Regions from separate parts of the Kurthia sp. Dielmo genome, predicted to be linked through region 1. Evidence: riboswitches for the same ligand, from Rfam matches in the RefSeq annotation. Region 1 holds a riboswitch; each other region holds the start of a gene.
The links. Region 1 has a riboswitch for cobalamin ahead of KTHG_RS13355 (energy-coupling factor ABC transporter permease). Riboswitches for the same ligand answer to the same signal wherever they lie in the genome.
Positions count from the first base shown of each region.

Region 2: another riboswitch for cobalamin. It lies ahead of KTHG_RS01050 (ABC transporter substrate-binding protein); the one in region 1 lies ahead of KTHG_RS13355 (energy-coupling factor ABC transporter permease).
Region 3: another riboswitch for cobalamin. It lies ahead of KTHG_RS05340 (CbiX/SirB N-terminal domain-containing protein); the one in region 1 lies ahead of KTHG_RS13355 (energy-coupling factor ABC transporter permease).
Region 4: another riboswitch for cobalamin. It lies ahead of metE (5-methyltetrahydropteroyltriglutamate--homocysteine S-methyltransferase); the one in region 1 lies ahead of KTHG_RS13355 (energy-coupling factor ABC transporter permease).

Region 1 covers NZ_HE578959.1:450,967-456,258, forward strand. Annotated here, with positions in the region: gene KTHG_RS13340 (precorrin-8X methylmutase) at 1-1, opposite strand, end outside; gene cobK (precorrin-6A reductase) at 1-755, opposite strand, end outside; gene cobJ (precorrin-3B C(17)-methyltransferase) at 768-2,405, opposite strand; cobalamin riboswitch at 2,570-2,746, opposite strand; cobalamin riboswitch at 2,975-3,159, shown strand; gene KTHG_RS13355 (energy-coupling factor ABC transporter permease) at 3,278-4,024, shown strand; gene KTHG_RS13360 (energy-coupling factor ABC transporter substrate-binding protein) at 4,024-4,323, shown strand; gene cbiQ (cobalt ECF transporter T component CbiQ) at 4,310-5,098, shown strand; gene KTHG_RS13370 (energy-coupling factor ABC transporter ATP-binding protein) at 5,095-5,292, shown strand, end outside.
Region 2 covers NZ_HE578956.1:116,224-121,515, forward strand. Annotated here, with positions in the region: gene KTHG_RS01030 (MurR/RpiR family transcriptional regulator) at 1-539, opposite strand, end outside; gene KTHG_RS01035 (PTS transporter subunit EIIC) at 529-1,989, opposite strand; gene murQ (N-acetylmuramic acid 6-phosphate etherase) at 2,010-2,897, opposite strand; gene KTHG_RS01045 (MupG family TIM beta-alpha barrel fold protein) at 2,888-3,895, opposite strand; adenosylcobalamin (AdoCbl) riboswitch at 4,098-4,229, shown strand; gene KTHG_RS01050 (ABC transporter substrate-binding protein) at 4,288-5,247, shown strand; gene KTHG_RS01055 (FecCD family ABC transporter permease) at 5,247-5,292, shown strand, end outside.
Region 3 covers NZ_HE578957.1:78,892-84,183, reverse strand. Annotated here, with positions in the region: gene KTHG_RS05355 (ABC transporter permease) at 60-1,181, shown strand; gene KTHG_RS05350 (ABC transporter ATP-binding protein) at 1,182-1,859, shown strand; tRNA gene KTHG_RS05345 (tRNA-Thr) at 2,085-2,155, opposite strand; gene KTHG_RS05340 (CbiX/SirB N-terminal domain-containing protein) at 2,315-3,505, opposite strand; cobalamin riboswitch at 3,640-3,812, opposite strand; gene KTHG_RS05335 (hypothetical protein) at 3,869-4,348, opposite strand; gene KTHG_RS05330 (hypothetical protein) at 4,434-4,898, opposite strand.
Region 4 covers NZ_HE578959.1:99,837-105,128, reverse strand. Annotated here, with positions in the region: gene KTHG_RS11775 (ATP-binding protein) at 1-1,059, shown strand, start outside; gene KTHG_RS11770 (CheR family methyltransferase) at 1,059-1,886, shown strand; gene KTHG_RS11765 (SpoIIE family protein phosphatase) at 2,025-3,161, opposite strand; cobalamin riboswitch at 3,407-3,584, shown strand; gene metE (5-methyltetrahydropteroyltriglutamate--homocysteine S-methyltransferase) at 3,734-5,292, shown strand, end outside.

The sequences.
Region 1 (5,292 bases):
TGTAAAATTCCCCCTATAAATTGTTCGACTGCTTCAAATGTGTCGAATGCATTGTCATATTGAATTTTCGGTCGTGTAATGAGTACAACCTCGATGCCTAAATCAAGCGCCGCCGTAATTTTTTCATCTACGGAGCCAGCTTTTCCGCTTTCCTTCGTAATCATCAGCGTCGTGTCAAACTGCTTATATAGCGCCTCATTCAGCTCACGAGAAAACGGTCCTTGCATCGCAATAATATTTTTTTGTTCAACGCCAAGTGCGGCGCATTTTTCCATATTGTCTAGACGCGGTAGCATACGCGCAATCATGCGAATACCGTCAACACCAACTAATTTATCTGCAAAAATTTGCAGCGTCTTACTGCCTGTTAGTAGCATAACGTTCCCCTTACGAGCGAGTGCGACATCTGCCGCTTGTTCATACGTTTCAACCGCTGTAATGAGTGGATTTGTAAAATCCTCTGATGTACGCTCATAGCGGCAATACGGTACATCCGCTAACTTCGCAGCTTCCTGCGCATTTTTTGACGCCTCTTCTGCAAATGGATGGCTCGCATCAACGATCATGTCGTCACCGCGTTCTTTCACCTTTGCAGCCATTTCCTCAGCTGTTAAACGCCCAACAAAGGTAGGAATGCCCTCATCTGTTAAGCTTTTCGCTGCCGAATCGGTTACGACGGTTGCAAGCACATCATAGTGTGCAGCTAGACGAACAGCGAGTGCACGAGCATCACTTGTTCCAGCTAAAAATAACATACGCTTTATCTCCTAATCTCCGCATGGTGCAGGAGCAATTTTAATTTTCGGTGCAATATCCTGATAGACGAAGTTGCCTAGTTTCTTCACGCGCTTGAAATATTTAAATAATCGTTCATTTGGATGCGCATTCTCTTTATATTCCGCCACAAGCCCTTCTACCATTGGCACAAGCTGCTCTTTTGATAAGCCTTCGACAACGGGCTGACCAGGATGCGCGGTACGACCAACTGGCTTCGCGCCGATAAAGACATCAAAGGCCCCTTTACGGTAGACAATCCCAATGTCATCCATCACCGCGCGGTAACATGCCATCCCACAGCCATTAAAGCCAATATTTAATTCCTTCGGTAAATTCATACCGCCAAGAACGCTGTGTAGCTCCTCTGCATATGGAATTGAATCCGCCTTTTCACCATCACAGAAATCACACGCTTTAATACGTGCCACGTCGCCGTATGGTGAAACAAGTAAGCCTGATTCCTTCAAACGGTCCGTAATAAGCTCAGGGGCCGTCGTTGGAATGCGCAAAATGAATTCATGCTCTGGCGTATATTCCATCGTGCCTTTTTCACCGACAACATCTGCGAGTGTCATCATTTGCTGCGGCGTAATTTTTTTATTAGCCACACCTGGACTAACGGCTAATTCAAAAATCGATTCCATTTTCTGATGCACATAGTGCTTTGGCTCAAAAACCTCGACACCTAAGCAACCAAGTGCCTCCTCCGCTAAAGATAAGGCCGACTCGATAGGTTTTAATGGCTCAGGCTTTTTTTCTGGTGCTGGTGCTACGGGCTCATAAGAACGCCCTGTCTCCTGATCCATTGCCCATGGTTCTGCTTCCTTCTTCAAGCGCTGATGCGGCTTCAGCGGTTGCTTTTCTTCGCCTAATGTATATTTCTTTTGATAGCCACGAGGCGTAATCATTTTATTATCATAGAAAAATGTTGATGAATTCCCGATAACAACGGTTGTCAACATGCCAATGTCATGCGTCAGCATTTCCGATAAGGTCGTCATCGTAATATGCTGTGAATCACGATACGCACTTTTTACTAGGCCAACTGGTGTATCCGGATGACGATATTCAAGTAAAATACGCTGTGCTTCAACGATTTGGCGCGTACGACGACCACTTTTCGGGTTGTACAGTGCAATAACGAAATCCGCCATTGCGGCTGCTTCAATTCGTTTTGAAATTAAATCCCATGGTGTTAAGTGGTCACTCAAGCTAATCGTACATGAGTCATGCATGACCGGTGCGCCAAGTAACGACGCACATGAGTTGATTGCCGAAATACCTGGCACGATTTCAACCGGTATACCCGTTTCTTCCGTCCAGCCCTTTTCGATTAACACTTCATACACAAGCCCTGCCATACCGTATACACCCGCATCACCACTTGAAATAACGGATACGATTTCGCCGGCCTCTGCTTGCTTCACCGCTTCCTGTGCACGTGATACTTCCTCCGTCATCCCTGTGCTGACAACTGCTTTTGCTGTAATTAAATCTTTGATTAAATCGACATACGTTTTGTACCCGATCACCACATCACTCATTTTCAGTACATCGACTGCACGATTCGTAATATGTTGAAAGTCCCCTGGTCCAAACCCGACGACGAATAATTTACCCTGTGCCATGATACTTCCTCCATTTCTTGTCACTCACAACTCCCCATTCGGACAATGAAGACAACAAAAAAAGCCTTCTATTCCGGAGAATAAAAGGCTGAACATACTGAAAATTCGCAAGTTTAAAAAATACTGCAAATAAAGTTTGTCCAAAAGCTTCTCCCTCCGAAAAGTTTTGTCCGATTTTAAAAGCAGGTTTCCTGACTCAAGTGTCTATGACGTCATCCCTTCTCAGCTTTAGCCAATGGATTTGATGACCTCAACACTCTTACAGTAGCGGGGGCTGTAATGGCTTCTCACCATTTTCCCTATTATCCTCACAACGAGGCACTTCTAAAATGTATCGTTAGTATTTAGTTTTTAAAAAATCTTATTTTCATCATATCGGTAATTATCTTACTTTTCAAATCTTTTTTTACTATGATGTTATAGTACAAAAGAAAATTCGCATAAATCGCTTGAAATCACAGCGTTTTCTCTGTATTGATACAAGTTTTTCGATTTCAAATAAATTGAAATAAAAATTGTTATTGGCAAATTTCCACGACAATGATAAGCTATTTTACGAAATGTCGAAAAATTATATACAATTTTACGGTGCGGATAATCAATTATTCGCTTAAAAGGGAAACTTGTGAAAAACAAGTGCTGTCCCGCAACTGTGATGCTGAGTTTCATTGCGTATGCCACTGTCTAAACGATGGGAAGGTGTAATGAAATGTTGACGCGAAGCCAGGAGACCTGCCGTAAAATCAATTCGGCCTACGAGGATAGGTGTACGAAAGACAAACTTACGATGAATGCTGTCTTTTTGTGCCTATTTCCGTTATGGAGATAGGCTTTTTTCGTACATTCCTCTACTTTTATAAGGGGGATTTTGCATGAAAAAATTATTAAAATTAATGTACTTCGCGCCCATTTTACTGCTCGTACCAACGCGGGCGAATGCGATGCACATTATGGAAGGGTTTTTACCAGTCGAATGGGCCATTTTTTGGTGGGTACTCGCGCTACCATTCATTATTTTAGGGATTCGTTCGATCACGAAAACGATTAAGGAGCATCCCGAAACAAAAATGATGCTTGGTTTATCTGGCGCGTTTGCTTTCGTCTTATCTGCACTAAAAATACCATCTGTGACAGGAAGTTGTTCACATCCAACAGGTGTGGGCCTTGGTACGGTATTATTCGGACCGCTTGCGATGAGTGTTGTCGGCTCTATCGTTCTACTATTCCAAGCACTTTTACTTGCGCATGGTGGCCTGACAACACTTGGCGCCAATGCTTTTTCAATGGCAGTCGCTGGTCCAATCATTGCATGGTATGTTTTTAAAGGCGCACAAAAAGTTGGTTGGTCGTTCTCTGTTGCGGTCTTTTTAGCAGCGATGCTTGGTGACCTCGGTACATATGTTGTGACATCATTCCAATTAGCACTTGCCTTCCCAGCTGAGTCTGGTGGTATTTTCGCATCATTCGGTAAATTTGCGAGCATTTTCGCCTTCACACAAATTCCACTTGCGATTAGCGAAGGATTGTTAACCGTTGTTGTCATGAACTTCTTACGTAAATACAATATTGCTGAATTAAAAGCATTAAATATTTTCAAAAAAAATAAGGAGGCGGCATAATGTTCAAAAAAAATCTCTTATTAATCGCCATCGTTATTATTTTAGCCATTGTGCCACTATTCCTTCAAAAAGGCGCTGAGTTTGGTGGCGCTGATGGTGAAGCGGAAGCGGCCATTACTGAAATTAACAAAGATTATGAGCCATGGTTTTCAAGCCTTTGGGAACCACCAAGTGGCGAAATTGAAAGTTTATTATTTGCACTACAAGCGGCAATTGGTGCAGGATTTATCGGTTACTTCTGCGGTTTAATGCGCGGACGCTCAAAAAAAGTGGACAAGGATCTGCATGATTCCCATTGATCAATACGCCTACGTTAATCGTTTAGCGACAGTGCATCCACTTGAAAAAATGGCCTTTTCATTTGTATTTTTATTATTTGCCATTTCAACAAAAGATGTGCTGATTTCACTCATTACGTTTTTCGTAATGAGTGTTTTCATTTTAATTGCCGCAAAAATTCCGCTAATAACGTATCTTAAACTGCTCCTTCTACCTGGCTTCTTCTTATTATCGAGCCTTGCAGGAATTTTAATTTCTTTTACAACCGCCACTCATTTACCGAGCCATGTTGCGGATTGGACCGTCTTTGGTGTGACGATTTTCATCGGCACCGCAAGTATTCATACGGCCTATCATTTATTTTTTTCAGTGCTCGCAAGCATTAGTTGTTTGTATTTTTTAACGCTGACGACACCCATTACCGCCATTACCTATGCGATGCGAAAACTAAAATTCCCAATTGTATTTGTTGATTTATGTGAATTAACATACCGTTTTATTTTCGTGTTCTTAGCGAGTATGCAGCGCATTTATCAGGCACAGCAGTCACGTCTCGGCTATCAAAATAAAAAGCGATGGATTCAGTCAATTGGCTTTTTAATTACTTCGATGTTTAAGGATGTCTTCAAGCGTGCGCATGAGCTCAACAATGCGATGCAGGCGCGCTGCTATGATGATACAATCACCGATACATTGTATGGCTATAGTGTATGTCGTCGTAATTGGTACGGTGTTGCCGCTTGTCTATGCGGTTTATTTATTATTTACTTCACATTAGGAGGGCTTCTTACATGACGATTTCTTTTCAGCACGTCACATTTCAATACGGAGACGGGACGACCGCATTACATGACTTATCCCTCGACATTCCAACGGGGAAAAAAATCGCCCTTCTTGGCAATAACGGTGCCGGGAAATCGACTCTTTTTCAGCATATGAATGGCCTTTTACAGCCAACAAATGGCACCGTTTTATACAACGACGTGCCG
Region 2 (5,292 bases), on a different contig from region 1:
ACTTTATTTTCTGGGTTAGCAGAAAGCAGTGTTGTAATCAGATGAATGTCTGAATGGGTAATGACATTTTTTCCGATACGCGAAAACTTTTGAAAGAAATCTTCCGCTGCGATGTGCGAGGCACCTAAACCAAAAACGATGATTTGTGAGGTGCTTTCGATGAGCTGAACGGCCTCTAATAATGACTGTTCCTCTAATACGTCATTTGTTAACGAGAGTGTAGAAGTAAGTCGCTGTGTTAATTTATCCTTTAGCATCTCAAATGAATCATCGGGAGCAATTTCCTCGTAAATCGTTTGCTGATCAGCATCTGTTTGAGCAGATAATGCGAGCTTGAGCTCTGGGTAGCCAGAGAGCCCGATTGAGCGACAAAAGCGTACGACGGTTGCGACACTGACATCACATTGTTGTGCGAGCTCATGAATCGATAGGGTCATCACTTGCTTGCCATGCTGCAAGATAAAATCTGCAATCACATATTCTTTTTTAGAGAGCTGAGAAAGACTATGTTGAATTGTTAAGAGAATATTATTTTTCAAGTTGTACATCACCTTCAAGTGTTGTTGGCTCCATTGCTGATTTTGGTGTTCCGAATAAATACGTAAAGACGAATCCACCAATATACGCAGCAACTAATCCTAACATATAATGTACCACATGACCGGAATTAATTAACGGAATGAGTGATACACCAGAAGGACCGATAGCTTGTGCGCCGATACCACCGATGCCGGCGATAACTGCACCACCAACACCACCGCCAAGACAGGCTGTAAAGAATGGTTTACCTAATGGAAGTGTTACCCCGTAAATCAGTGGTTCACCGATGCCAAGGAAACCAACCGGCAGCGCGCCTTTGATCATATTTGTTAATTGTTTGTTGCGACGGCATTTAATCCATAATGCAACCGCTGCACCAACTTGACCTGCGCCAGCCATTGCTAAAACAGGTAATAGTAATGTGACGCCCGTTGTCGTAATCATTTCAATATGAATAGGCGTGAGCACTTGGTGAAGTCCAAGCATAACCATTGGTAGGAAACATGCCCCTAAAACAAAGCCGGCGAATGGTCCACCAATATCTAAGACGCTTGTAATAACGCCAACTAAACCAGAAGAAACAACGCCAGCAAACGGCATGATAATGAAGATTGTCAGTAAGCCAACGATTAGTAATGTAATGGTTGGGGTTACGATAATATCGATGGAGTTTGGTACGATTTTTCGGACATTTCGTTCAACGATTGATAGTACCCAAACCCCGATTAATACGCCGATAATCCCGCCTTGATTGGCAACAAGTGGGTCGCCGTTAAAGATATTGGTTATAGGTGCTTCAGGTGTCATCCCCGTTAAGAGAATCGTACCACCGATAATCCCACCAAGACCAGGTGTCGCACCAAATTCATTGGCAGCATTAATCCCTACATAAATAGAAAGATAAGCAAATAAGGCATTTTTAATTACATTTAAAATAAGAATTAATTGCGTCCAGCTATCACCAATGTCACCAGCTGTTTGTAAGTTCGTTAATACAGAAGCGATCCCGCCGATTAAACCGGCACCAACGAATGCAGGAATAAGTGGCACGAAAATATTGGCGATGGTTTTTAGTACGCTACGAAGCTTTGATTTCTTCTGCTTAGCCTTTGTTGCTGCCTGCATTTCTTTCGCGCGCTCCTCGACCATTTCCTTGTTGGACTTGTTTTTTCGAGGGAATGGCTCACCAAGCTTAACACCAGCTTCGCGTACCATTTCGGCAGCTACTTTATTAACCGTACCTGGTCCGACAACAACTTGTAGCGTATCATCTTCAATGACCCCTAATACACCCGGTACATTTTTTAATGCGTCAATATCTACCTTGCTATAGTCGTTAATTGAAATTCGAACACGTGTCATACAGTGAATGATTTTATCGACATTTTTTTTGCCGCCAATCTGAGCGTATATGTCATGTGCTAAGCGTACTTCTTTTGATTCAGTCATCTAGAACTCCTCCTTACTTGTTAAGTAGTCTTACGGATAAATCCTTGGTTCTGCACCAATGTTTCTTCTGCTTGTTCCTTCGTTTGATCGAATAAAATCATGACGATGGCGATTTTTACTTGCTCACCTGATTGCTCAAAGGCTTCTTGTGCTTGCTCTTCTGTACATTCCGTTGCTTGTTGAATAATGCGTACGGCACGAACACGTAGCTTTTCATTGGTTGGCTGTACATCGACCATTAAGTTGTTGTACACCTTACCGATGCCAATCATTGAAGCGGTCGACAACATATTTAGTACAAGTTTCTGGGCGGTACCAGCTTTTAGACGTGTCGAGCCTGTTAATACTTCAGCGCCAACAATGACCTCGATGGCAATATTAGCAAATGCGCTAATTTCCGCATCTTGGTTACAAGAAAGGGCAATCGTTTCAGCACCTACCTCATTAGCATACGTTAATGCGCCAATGACATACGGTGTACGACCACTTGCTGCAATGCCGACAACCACATCTTCTTTTGTCAGGGAAAGCGCTGTTAAATCTTGCTGACCGAGTGTAGGTGAATCTTCTGCACCCTCGACTGCGCGGTACATAGCACGGTCACCACCTGCGATAACACCTACGACCTTTTCAGGTGGTACGCCAAACGTTGGCACACATTCAACCGCATCAAGCACGCCTAAGCGGCCACTCGTACCAGCACCAATGTAAATAAGGCGACCATTTTTTTTGAAGCGCGCGATAATTGCATCAACGGCCTTCGCAATCGTTGGCACGATTTGCTCGATTGCCTTTGGTACAACGGCATCTTCTTCATTCATTAAGCGAATGACTTGCTCTGTCGACAGCGTATCTAAGTTCATCGAGCGCTCATTACGTTTTTCTGTCGTTAATTTGTTTAAATCCATTCGATAACCTCCAGTTGTAGTGCTTGATTGGCACCAATCAATTTTAATAATGGAATGTCGGCTTTTGTGACATAACCAATAGTGTTGACGCGAGCATCGCTTGCTAATGGATTTTTCACGAGCTGTACCTCACCCTCATAGCGCCCGAATTGTTCATTATCAATTGTCACAGCACCAATCGGTCGAGTTGTAATAACCCCCGGCTTGACATGTCGCTTCGTTTGGCGAGACTCCAAAAAGCGAATAACATCCGCGGCGCAGTCAGGGCGATTATGAAATCGTGTCGCATGTAAATCCTCATACGTACGCTCAAGTGAGGTGTGCAGTAAAATCGTTTGTTGCTGTATAAACAGTTCAAATTGTTTTAGACTGACATCATTTAAGCTGTAATCGCCAACAAGAACGAGGTCTACCTGTTCAAAAATATCTAAATAAGAAGCAAACGGTGAAAAATGGCGATGCTTCTCGAGTGTGGGCAAGCCTTCAAAAAGCGGTGCGCGGTATTCATCTCCAGGAATAAAAGCAGCTACTGGGATGTCGTACTGTTTAAAAAGATCATTTTGTTGCTTGAAAAATTCTTCACTTAAGCCCGTTGAGACATGTGGATAATAATTGTGCCAGGCAGCAAGGCGAGATGCTGGCACATTTATGAGCAATTGCTCTAGTTCCTTCCGCGTTACCGTACTAGCGTTTAAAATGATATGAAAAGCCGTAGAAAGTGATATCATCTGCTCAATAGAGAAGCCGTCGTCTAAACGTAGTTGATGTACACCGAATGCTTGTAGCTTTTCGATTGGGAATTGCTCGAAAAGTGCAGGATGAATGTCCACCGTTAAACGTAAATGATTAACTGCACATAATTCACCTAGCCGGGCTAAATGAGCTTCGGTTACATCAGGAAGCTGAAGTGATGTGAAAACATCACTAAAGCCAGCATCTGTCATGTTATGCATGTAAGTAGCATCTATATTATTTAAAAAAACAGAAAACCCTAACATGAATGTAACCCCTTTCATTTATTTACAAATAGTGTAATCTAAAAGTAATAAAATTTCAAATTTTATTTAAAATATTTTTTAAAAAGAAATTAAATTACATTTTTAAATAAAATAAATGAAAAATTGGTGCGTAATTACATGAAAATGACGCACTATTCCGAATATGCTTTCTTAACGTCTCGAAGTTTTGTATAATAGGGGCAATTAAACACACAGAGATAGTAGGGGAAATGAGTGAAAATCTCATGCGGTCCCGCCACTGTAATGAAGTAATTCGAAGCCAGATTACCTACTATTTTTTTGAATGTGCTACGAGGATAGTCAACTTTTAGGGGGCTTCTGTATGTACAGGGGCCTTTTTATGTTCTCGGGAAATGAGAGGAGAATGGATTTTGAAAAAATGGATGTCATGGGGTTCCGCATTAGCGGTCTCAGCAATGTTATTATCAGGCTGCGGTACAGCAGATCAGACAAATGACAAGGAAAAAACAACACAGTCAGCGCAGCAAAATGCGTACCCATTAACAGTGAAGGATGCGACAGGTAAAGAAATTAGCATTAAGCAAGAGCCTTCAAAAATTATTACATTATCACCAAGCATTACGGAATCATTATTCGCACTTGACTTAGGAGATAAGGTGACAGGTGTTACAACGAATGATGATTATCCGAAAGAAGCGACTAAAAAAACAATGGTTGGCGATATGAATCCAAATATCGAAAAAATCATTTCGTTAGAACCTGATTTCGTGTTAATTGATGCGTCATCATTAGGTACGGCTGAAGCAGGATTAGAACAGTTGCGTGATGCAGGAATCACTGTATTTGTTGTGCCAACAGCAAATTCATTTGATGAAACGTATGCCAATATCGAACTAATCGGTAAGGTGACAAATAAAGAAGCTGAAGCGAAAAAAATTGTTGCAGATATGCAGAAAAAAGTAGCGGATGTACAACAGAAAATTAAAGATGCCAATGTGAAAGAACGTTCTGTATTTGTCGAAACATCAGATGCACCAGATATTTATACAGCGGGTAATAACTCGTATATGCAAGAAATGTTCGACTTAATTGGTGCGAATAATATTGCTAAAGATGGCGGCGAAAATTGGTATAAAATCGACCCAGAAGCGATTGTAAAAGGCAACCCAGATGTCATTATCGTGAAGTATGATTACGTACCAAATATCATGAAGAAAATTAAAAAACGTGATGGCTTTGATACCATTACAGCGGTGAAAGAAGACCAAATTGTGCAAGTCGATGACAATTTAACAAGTCGTACAGGTCCACGTTTAGCAGATGGCTTAGAAGAAATCGCGAAAGCTGTCTATCCTGAGGCATTTAAATAATGAAAAAACATGTTGTCGGGTATACCGTATCCTTTGCGCTATTAG
Region 3 (5,292 bases), on a different contig from region 1:
TTGGTGTATACTTTAGTTGGCCTTTTAAGAGGTCAACTTTTTTTATGGAGGGAAAAATTTTGTTTTTAGCATTTAAAGAACTGAAGCACGCCAAGCTCCGTTATGCTATGATGACAGCAATTATTGTCTTAATTGCTTGGCTCGTATTCATTTTATCTGGACTTGGAAACGGATTATCAACACTAAGTGCCGCGACATTAAAAAACATTAACGCTGAGTACGTTGTGTATGAAGAAACAGCGGGCGCGACATTTGCAAAATCAATTTTATCAGAAGATATAATGGAGGATTTAAAGAAACAAAAAGATATTGAGGACGTAGCGGCATTTGGCGCTTCTACAATTTCTGTCGGCAAAACGACATCTAAGGATGCCGATGATAAAGAAGATGTGGCATTAATCGGCTTAGAACCGGATGCCTTTGTTATGCCAACTGTTATTGAAGGAGAAAAATTATCACTTTCAAATAAAAAAGGCGTTGTCATTAACGATACGCTGAAAAAAGCCGGCTATAAAATCGGTGACAAGCTACATGTATCCAATTCAAATTTAAAAGTTGAAGTCATTGGTTTTGTAAAAGGCGAAACATTTAACCATTTACCGGCCATGTTTGCAGTACCAGAAACATGGCGTAGCTATCAATATGCTGCGCCTGGCTCTGATAATGGTCTGAAAAAACCCGTACAAGCCTTTTTCTTAAAAGCACCTAATCTAGAGCCTGAAAAACTTGATAAATCAATTGATGATATCGAAACGGTGACGAAAAGCAAAGCTGTTAACGGCATGCCTGGTTATACAGCAGAAAATGGTACGATTATGATGATGTTAGCATTTTGTATTGTTATTTCAGCATTTATTATCGCGGTCTTCTTCTACGTTATTACAATGCAAAAAACACAACAATTCGGTGTCATGAAAGCAATTGGTGCAAGCAATGGCTTTATTGCACGCGCTATCGTCGCTCAAGTGGCGATTCTTTCAGTTGTCGGTATTTTAATTGGTATTTTATTAACATACGCTACTGCGCTCGCCTTCCCAGAAGGTATGCCATTTAATTTAGATCCTGTATTAGTCACTACATATGCAATTATCTTATTAATTATTGCATTACTTAGCTCGATCATTTCAGTTCGTCAAATTGTCAAGATTGATCCATTAACAGCATTAGGGAGAGTGGAATAAATGGCCCTATTATCACTACAAAACATTTCAAAAAGTTATACAGAAGGTTCTACTACCGTTCAAGCTTTAAAACAAGCTTCACTTGAAGTAGCTGCTGGCGAATTAGTAGCCATCATCGGCCCATCTGGTTCTGGTAAAAGTACATTGCTTTCTATTGCAGGTGCTCTATTACAACCAACAGAAGGTACTGTTACAATTAACGGGCAAGATTTAGGCAATTTATCACCAAAAAAACTAGCTAGCTTCCGTTTACATGAACTTGGCTTTATTTTACAAACATCAAATTTAATTCCGTATTTAAACGTGCTTGACCAATTATTACTTGTCAAAAAAATGGACAGCCGTGTAACAAAAGCGGACAAAGCACATGCTAAGCAATTGTTAACAGAGCTAGGCCTTAGCGACAAATTCAAAAAAATGCCGAATGAATTATCTGGTGGCGAACGTCAACGTGTTGCCATTGCCCGTGCATTTATGAATAACTCAACCGTCATCCTAGCAGATGAACCAACAGCAAGCCTTGATTCAAAGCGTGCCTTTGAAGTCGTACAACTACTAGCAAAAGAAGCAAAAGAACGTCAAAAAGCGGCTATTATGGTGACTCATGATGAACGTATGCTACCACTTTGCGACCATGTTTATCGTATGGAAGACGGCGTGCTAACAAAAGAAGCTTAATTTATTATTTCAAAAAAAGGATGACGTGCATGTCATTCTTTTTTTGTAGACTTAAACTATTAGAAGCATTTCGCTTAAAAATATTTCAATACTACTCTAATTAAACCAAGATAAAGACGGTATCGCTTTCGAAAAATAAGCTACATACAAAAAAGCCGGTAAACATACGCGTGTGTTTACCAGCTTTTTCTAAATTTTATGATGCTTTGTAATTGAACAAAGATATGCCTTCTGGGAGAATCGAACTCTCATCTACGGATTACGAGACCGTTGTTCTACCATTAAACTAAGTAGGCAAATAGGTAAATTAGTAATGTAACTTACAACTATTATTATACTCTTTTTTGTACTTTATACAATATTCCTGTCAGAAAAACACACTTCTTGTTTATTTAACTTTTTTCTACTTTAACGCTTTTACTGCTGTTCTATTAAGAAAATTACTTTGTGCACCCTTAATGATGATGAACATACTCATTTTCTTTCACGTATTCACGGAAATTCGCTAAATCTTGCATGCCTGTTGACGTGCCATCGATTGCTTGCTGCAAGCGCTCTAATAATACCGTTTGTAAATTTGGATGATACCCAAAATAAGAGGCTAACTCAATTGAAACGCTTGGATTTGTATCAGAAAATTGCTGCGCCATTAAGGCCATTCGTTCCATTAAGATGCCTGTAAATAAGAAATATGGTAACATAATGACTTGTTTTGCACCTTGCTCTAGACAGATTTGCATGCCTTGCTCCACAGTTGGTGTTGTTACACCCATAAAAGCACATTCTACAGTTGAAACAGTCAGCTGTGCTTGTAAAATCGATGCGATGTTATAGAAATCCATTTTAGCATCTTCGTCACTGCTACCACGACCGATCAATAAAATTGCCGTATCTTTATGAGGAATCGACACATCAAATTGAATTTCTTCTAAACGAGCCTTTAAAATATCAATAATTGCTTGGTGAATACCGATTGTTTGGCCATACGTAAAACGAATTTCTGGGAACTGCGCCTTTGCCTCTTCAATTTCTGCTGGGATATGTAATTTAGAATGCCCGGCATGTAATAAAATAATTGGAATCACATGGATTTCAACCGCTCCCTGTTCAATACACGCTTGAATACCGTCCTCAATATTAGGATTCGCAAATTCTAAAAAGCATGTCTCTACTAATAAATTGGCATCAATCGCTGGCTTCATTTGACGAATAAATGAACGCACTTCTTCATTCCCCGCTTCTAGTCTGCTACCATGCCCAACAAATAATACCGCTGTCTTTTTTGTGGCGCGCTTTTTACGATATTTTTCAATGCCTTTAATATGCCCTTCTTGACGCACGCGTTCGCCATTTACCATTTCATAAATAATCGCCTCACGCGCTACATTACCTTGCACAATACTACGCGCCGTTTGCTCCTGCTGCACAGAATACCAAGTACCTTTTGGATAATCAATTACGACACATTTATCTTTACAACGTCCATTACAGCGTGTCCGTGACGTATGAATAACCTCATCTAATTTTAGTGTACGAATTTCATCACGAATTTGTTGCGTGACATCTTCTGCGCCAGCTCCCATACAAGTAGCTCCGTTACAAATCATTAAATGACGCTCCATTTTCGTTAAATTCCACGTTGTCATGCTAACTCCCCCTCATGTTGTTGATTCCCACACAGAGGATAGAAAGCATAAAAAAAGACACTTTCCCCTATAAAAAGTGCACTAAAAAAACGCAAATAACCTTTGCTTATTCCGCACCTATCCTCGTAGGGTGAATCATCGAAGATTAAATGGTAGGTCTCCTGGCTTCTCTTCAACGTACTTTACACCTTCCCGTTTACACAGTGGTTTTTGTAAAGCACTCCAAGTTACAGTTGCGGGACAGCATCGGTTTTTCACCGATTTCCCTATTAAGCTAAGAATTAGCGCCATTCATCATATTGAATTGCTTTCATTTTAGCATTAAATTTTGAAAAATCAAATAGCTTTATAAAAAAAGAGAGGCTATTCGCCTCCCTCCTGCTGTGCTAATTCAATAGTATGTCGCTTGAAAAAACCGATGCCAAATGCGATAGCTTGCAGGCTAAAGAAAATCATTTCATTGACGAACCAGCCATTTGTATAGCTATTCCATATAGGAAAATTAAAAATAAGCGAACCCTTATCAGCGATACCACCACCAAAGGCAGTCAAATCCGCCTGTACTTGTGTGTATTCTAGATATGTACTAAGTGCCAAAATAACGCATAACACGACGATATAGCTTACAATTTGTTGTCCCTTCGCTTGCACAAAATAACGGGCGCCAATGACAAAGCTAATGAATAAACTAATCAGTAAAAATGGAATAACAAAGACAAGCGGAATAAATGCTGGATTTATATTTTTTAATGTCTCATCCGGCGCTAATGTAAAATAATAGCGCACAACAAAGACACCAAATAATGAGATTGCTAATGAAATATACCACGCTAATTTACTCAAAAAATCACCCTCCATTGTTCATTATAAAAGAACTAGCTGAAAAAAAATAGCGCAAGCACAGCTTTCCTCCGCACTTGCGCTATCATTACATCGTTAATTGCTGCAATGTTTGTAATTGCACAGTTAATCGTATAAAAAGTTCATTTTGCTCGATGGCTTCATTGCGCTCCTTTAGTAGCTTTAAGTAGCTACATAATGCATACGTAAATGCATCGATAAACGCTAACTTCGGCAGCATCGTACGCTTTAACGTTTTTAATGTATCCGGATCAAAATTACGAAACTCCAGGACGCGCCCTAAAAAAATCACATCATAGGATTTTGATGTACTATACGTATGAAAGGTTTGTGGCTCATCTGTATGCAAAGCATTTATTAAAGACTTTGCAATATCCTCTATTAGAATACCATGATTAACATTTGACTCAATCGATAGTTTTCGATTGCCTTCTAGTAAGACATCAAATTGACCACCTCGCCAAAAAAACTGATTAAACTCACCCTTTTCAATAAGTTCATCATCGTGAAACACCGTCCAGATAATACGCATTGTATCCCTCCTATGCTTCATATACGAGCAATGAAGCCGTGAATAATGTTAAAAAGATTAGCTCTACAAACAGCGTAATAAAATCCCATTTCGTTGTACGTAGTTTTTCCATTGGCATCCATAGCACGTACAGACGCCCGATTATAAGCAATGCACATAATGCTAGCATCCAACTGTAGGGATATAGCAAATAGGCATAAAAATAAATACCAAATTTCAAACAAAATTCAACCACAATACGGAGAAAGTGATGTTGTCGTAAAGAGGTGTAAAGTATCCCAAGGAGGGGCTGTTTCACCTGCTCCCCATATAATACCGCCTTGTACCGTTTATACTGAAGCAATCCATCAATGCTTACAATGATGAGCATGATACAATACAAAAATACAAAAAA
Region 4 (5,292 bases), 350 kb from region 1:
AAAGATCTCTTAAACTTAATTAATGATATTTTAGATTTATCAAAAATTGAGGCTGGTAAATTAGAAATGATTTATGAAGAAGTCAATATCAATGAATTGCCGCTTTATTTAAAACAATCCTTTACACATTTTAGTAACGACAAAGATGTTGTCTTTAACGTTGTAAAAGAGGATGATGTCGCAGATGTTATTCATACAGACCATAAACGCTTCCAGCAAATTTTGAAAAACTTATTATCAAATGCCTTTAAATTTACAGAACATGGCTCTGTGAATGTCCATCTCTACAATCCTTCACTTACGAAGGAACAGCAAAGAATTTCTGAACAGTGGTTAGCTATTTCTGTCACAGATACAGGTATCGGTATTCCAAAAGAAAAACATGAGCTTATATTTGAATCCTTCCAACAAGCAGACGGAGCAACTGTTCGTAAATATGGCGGTACAGGTCTTGGTCTATCCATTTGTAAAGAATTTGCGCAACTACTTGGTGGTACTATTACACTCGATAGTACGGAGGGTGAGGGTAGTACATTTACACTTTATATTCCTAGCTTACCAACGGGCTTACCGAATAATGTCGAGATGCCAGCAGAATCAATCTTTGAAGTACCATCAGTAGAAGAAACACCTGATGCGACTCAAACTGACATGCCAGCTATTGTAGAAGAGAATTTCTTTAAAAACAAGCGCGTGTTGATTGTTGATGATGATGAACGCAATATTTTTGCACTCGAAAAAACATTACAACAACATGGCATGATTGTAGATAGTGTACGTAATGGTCGTGAATGTTTAAACTTTATTGAGAAGGACCGTCATGTCGATGTAATTTTAATGGACATTATGATGCCTGAACTAGATGGTTATGATACGATGCAAATTTTACGCGAAGATATGAATATCGAGCTACCGATTATTGCATTAACAGCGAAAGCAATGAAATCAGACCGCGAGAAATGCATTGCTGCAGGTGCAACCGATTATATTAGTAAGCCACTAAACTTAGAGCAACTTTTCTCTGTTTTACGTGTTTGGTTAACTACTGAGGTGATGTAATGGAAACAACGGCAACAGAAGAATTAGAGGTAGCACTTTTATTAGAAGCGATTTATCAATTAACTTCTTATGATTTTAGAGAGTACAATCGCTCCTCTATTACACGTCGAGTGCATAATCGTCTAGCACTCGAGCATTTACCAAACATCTCTCGTTTAACGGAAAAAGTAATCTATGATGAGAAAATACGCAAAGAATTATTAAATGACTTCTCGATTAATGTCACGGAAATGTTTCGTGACCCTAGCTTTTTCAGAGCATTACGCGAAGACATTTTACCGCGTTTTAAAAAATTAGATGACATTCGTATTTGGCATGCCGGCTGCGCTACGGGAGAAGAAGTTTTTTCCGTCGCCATTTTACTTACAGAGCTTGGGTTGATTGATAAAGCTACTCTCTACGCAACCGATATGAATGAGGACGTACTTGAGCGTGCGCAGGCGGCTCGGTTCCCCATTCAAAAAATGCAAAACTATACGAAAAATTATATGCTTGCGGGTGGTAGCCAAGCTTTCTCTGAATATTATTATACGGACAGTCATTTTGCGTATATAAAACCGGAGCTTCTTGAATCAATTAGTTTTGCACAGCATAACTTAGTGACAGATCAATCATTTAATGAATTTCACTTAATTATTTGTCGTAACGTATTGATTTATTTTTCACCACCACTTCAAAATAAAGTATATAAGCTTTTCCACGATAGTCTATCACGTGGTGGCTTCCTTTGCCTCGGTGCAAAAGAATCGCTCCGCTTCTCAGATATTATGCCTAAATTTGAAGAAACGATTACGAATGAAAAAATTTATCAAAAAATCTATGACTAAAAAAGAGGCTGGGACAAAACACGTCATGTTCCTTTTTTAGCGTTCACAACGAAAAACCGGAACCGCGCCACAGCGCGATTCCGGTTTTTCTTATGCTCATAGAAGCGGCTTTTCTGACACATATGTCAAAGCCTCTTTTTAATTTGCCTGGATCACAAGCATACACATATCATCTGGTTGATTCTCTTGCTGTTCACGCGGAATAACATAATCAAGTAATGGTTTATCAAGTGATAATGTTTGTGCAGCAAGCTTATCCATACGTCGCTCCGCTTCAAATTCATCTGGATGCATCGCCTCTAGCACACCATCTGTAAACAGAATAATTTGCGCCGAGCTTTCGTATGAAATCGTTTGTGATTTCACATCAATATCATCGAAAAAGCCAATTGCACAGGAATTGTTGTTCAAATGTACAAGTTCTTCTTCATTCAGCCACACATAGCCATGCGGATGCCCTGCATTGACATACTCAATCGTTTTTTCCTTCGTATTAATTAGCATATAAACACCTGTAAAGTAGTATGGAATTTTTTCTTTATCTGTATGTAATAAGGACATATAGCGATTTAATTCGATCATCACTTCAGCCGGCTTTACACGTTTTTTCACACTATCACGTAGCGCAGATGAAATAAACATACAAACGAGGGAAGCCGAAATACCATGCCCCATCATGTCAAATAACATTACGGCATAGCGATCCTCATCTATTTGTTCCCAGTAATACATGTCCCCAGCTAAATTAAATGACGGTTTATACGCCACTTGTACAGCAAGCTTGTCATCAGTAAAAGGTTCACTTAATAAACTGCGCTGCACATGTGCTGCTAAATTTAATTCATTTTCAATCTTTTCATCATGAATCATATGCCAATCCAGCTCTTGTTTTAAACGGAGCGCCACATCCATGCGCGCTAGTAATTCAGTTTTGTTAATTGGTTTTGTAATATAATCATTACCACCAGCGCCAAGTGCTTCTGATAATTTTTTCTTATCATCAAGTGCAGTTGTAAATAAAATTTGAATATTTTTATAACGCTCATCACGACGAATCGTCCGACACGCTTCGATACCATCAATCTCTGGCATCATAATGTCTAGTAAAATTAGATCCACTGAATCGGGCTTATACTTTAGTTCATCAATTTTCAAATAATCATACAGTGCCTGAGCCGATGTCAGAGATACACAATTATCGTACCCAGCACTTTTTAAAATTTTCTCCATGACAAATAGATTTACCTTGTTGTCATCCACTAGTAGAATCGTCATTGTATCCCTCCTAATTTCTTCTATAAGTATTTAAAAACAGCCCATTATCTGGCGTTATACTATATACCTAAGTTTTTCGCACACTACGTTTTATGTATAAATTATTGGGTGTAGCGATGTTTTCTTACAGTATAACATCAAATAATTCATCTCGTATTGTTTTAGATGGTTTTAAGTAAAATTCTGCTCATTTTCAAAATATATTTTATTTTCTGAAAAATATATGCTATAGTATTGTTCAATTACATAACGTGTTACAAACCGGTGCATGTGAGAACATGCTTAAAAGGGAAGTATGGTGTGAATCCATCGCTGTCCCGCAACTGTAATTCGGAGTGCTTAAAAATTCGCCACTGTGTAAATGGGAAGGCTTTAAGCATGTTGATGATAAGTCAGGAGACCTGCCTGTTTTGAGTACACACCAAAGGCTCACGTGGAGATGGGCGGTGTTCTGTGCGATGGTCGGTCAAAAGGAGTCGACTTTTTTAATAATGCATAGATTCTTCCGCTATTTCTTAATTGAAATAGCTTTTTTATTTGGAGTTATGTAATACACCAAAGGAGGAATATACATGATTACAACAACAATTGGTTACCCGTATATCGGAGAAAACCGTGAATGGAAACGTCTCGTAGAAAAATTTTGGAAACAAGCGATTAGCGAAGATACATTACAAGCAGAGTGGAAAAAATTACGCATTACCCATTTAAAAAAGCAACAAAAACTCGGCCTAACGCAAGTAACATCTGGTGATTTTACGATGTATGACCGTATGCTCGATCTTGCATTTCTTTTTAACTTAATCCCATCTCGTTATCGCTCACTAGAAGATGAACCTTCTCTTACTACATATTATGCGATGGCTCGCGGTACGACTGACACGGTCGCTTGCGAAATGACAAAATGGTTCAATACTAATTATCACTACATCGTTCCCGAATACGAGGGCGCGACACTGAAATTAAATCATAATCATTATGTAGATTGGTTCTTAGAGGCAAAAGAAGCGGTTGATATTGACGTGAAACCAACACTAATCGGGCCAATGACCTTCTCTAAATTAACGAAAGGCTATCGTGATAAAGAACTTGCCCACTATTTATTGGAGCTACTGCCTCTTTACGCACAGGTTTTACAGCAACTTGTAGATGTTGGAGCAGAGTGGATTCAATTAGAGGAGCCGATTTTGACTACTGCCCTATCAGAGGAAGATTGTCGCTTAGCAGAAGTTATTTATACACAACTTGTCGAGGCTGTGCCACAAGCAAAAGTGATGCTGACAACCTATTTCGAAGCGTTAACAGATTTTGAACGCATCACGAATTTACCAGTGGCTGGTGTCGGATTAGATTTAATCCATGGCAAAAAAGAAAATTTAGCCGCGCTTCGTCAGCATGGCTTCCCAGCACAAAAAACATTAGCACTTGGCGTGGTTAATGGTCGTGATATTTGGGCAAGTAATTTACAGGAAGTTGCACAAGATGTACAAGCCGTTCAAACACTTGTATCGCCACAAGCTATTTGGCTGCAACCCTCTTGTAGCTTGCAGCACTGCCCGGTGACCGTTGCGAATGAAACAACGCTCTTCGATACACTAAAAGATGCACTCGCATTCAGTGATGAAAAATTAGGTGAACTTGTCGAAGTAAGTGGCTATATCGAAAGTGGTGAGTGGCCAACACCAACGGCGGTATCTGCTAGCATGAAGCGCATTGAAGCATTAAAAAATCATGCAAGTCGTCAAAATGAAAGCGTGTCTACAGCACTTGCTAAGTTAGAAGAGAAAGATTTCAAGCGTACCGTCCCATTTACAGAACGTCTTGCATTACAACAACAGGCACTTCATTTACCATTATTCCCAACGACAACAATTGGCAGCTTCCCACAATCAAAAGAAGTCCGTTCATGGCGTGCTGCCTGGCGACGTGGCGATTTAGACGACGCGGCATATGAAGCAAAACTAGATGCTGAAACATTGCGCTGGATTGCCTTACAAGAAGAAATTGATTTAGATGTTCTTGTACATGGTGAATTTGAACGTACGGACATGGTTGAATACTTTGGTGAAAAATTAGCTGGCTTTGCGTTCACTAAATTTGCATGGGTTGTGTCGTATGGCTCGCGCTGTGT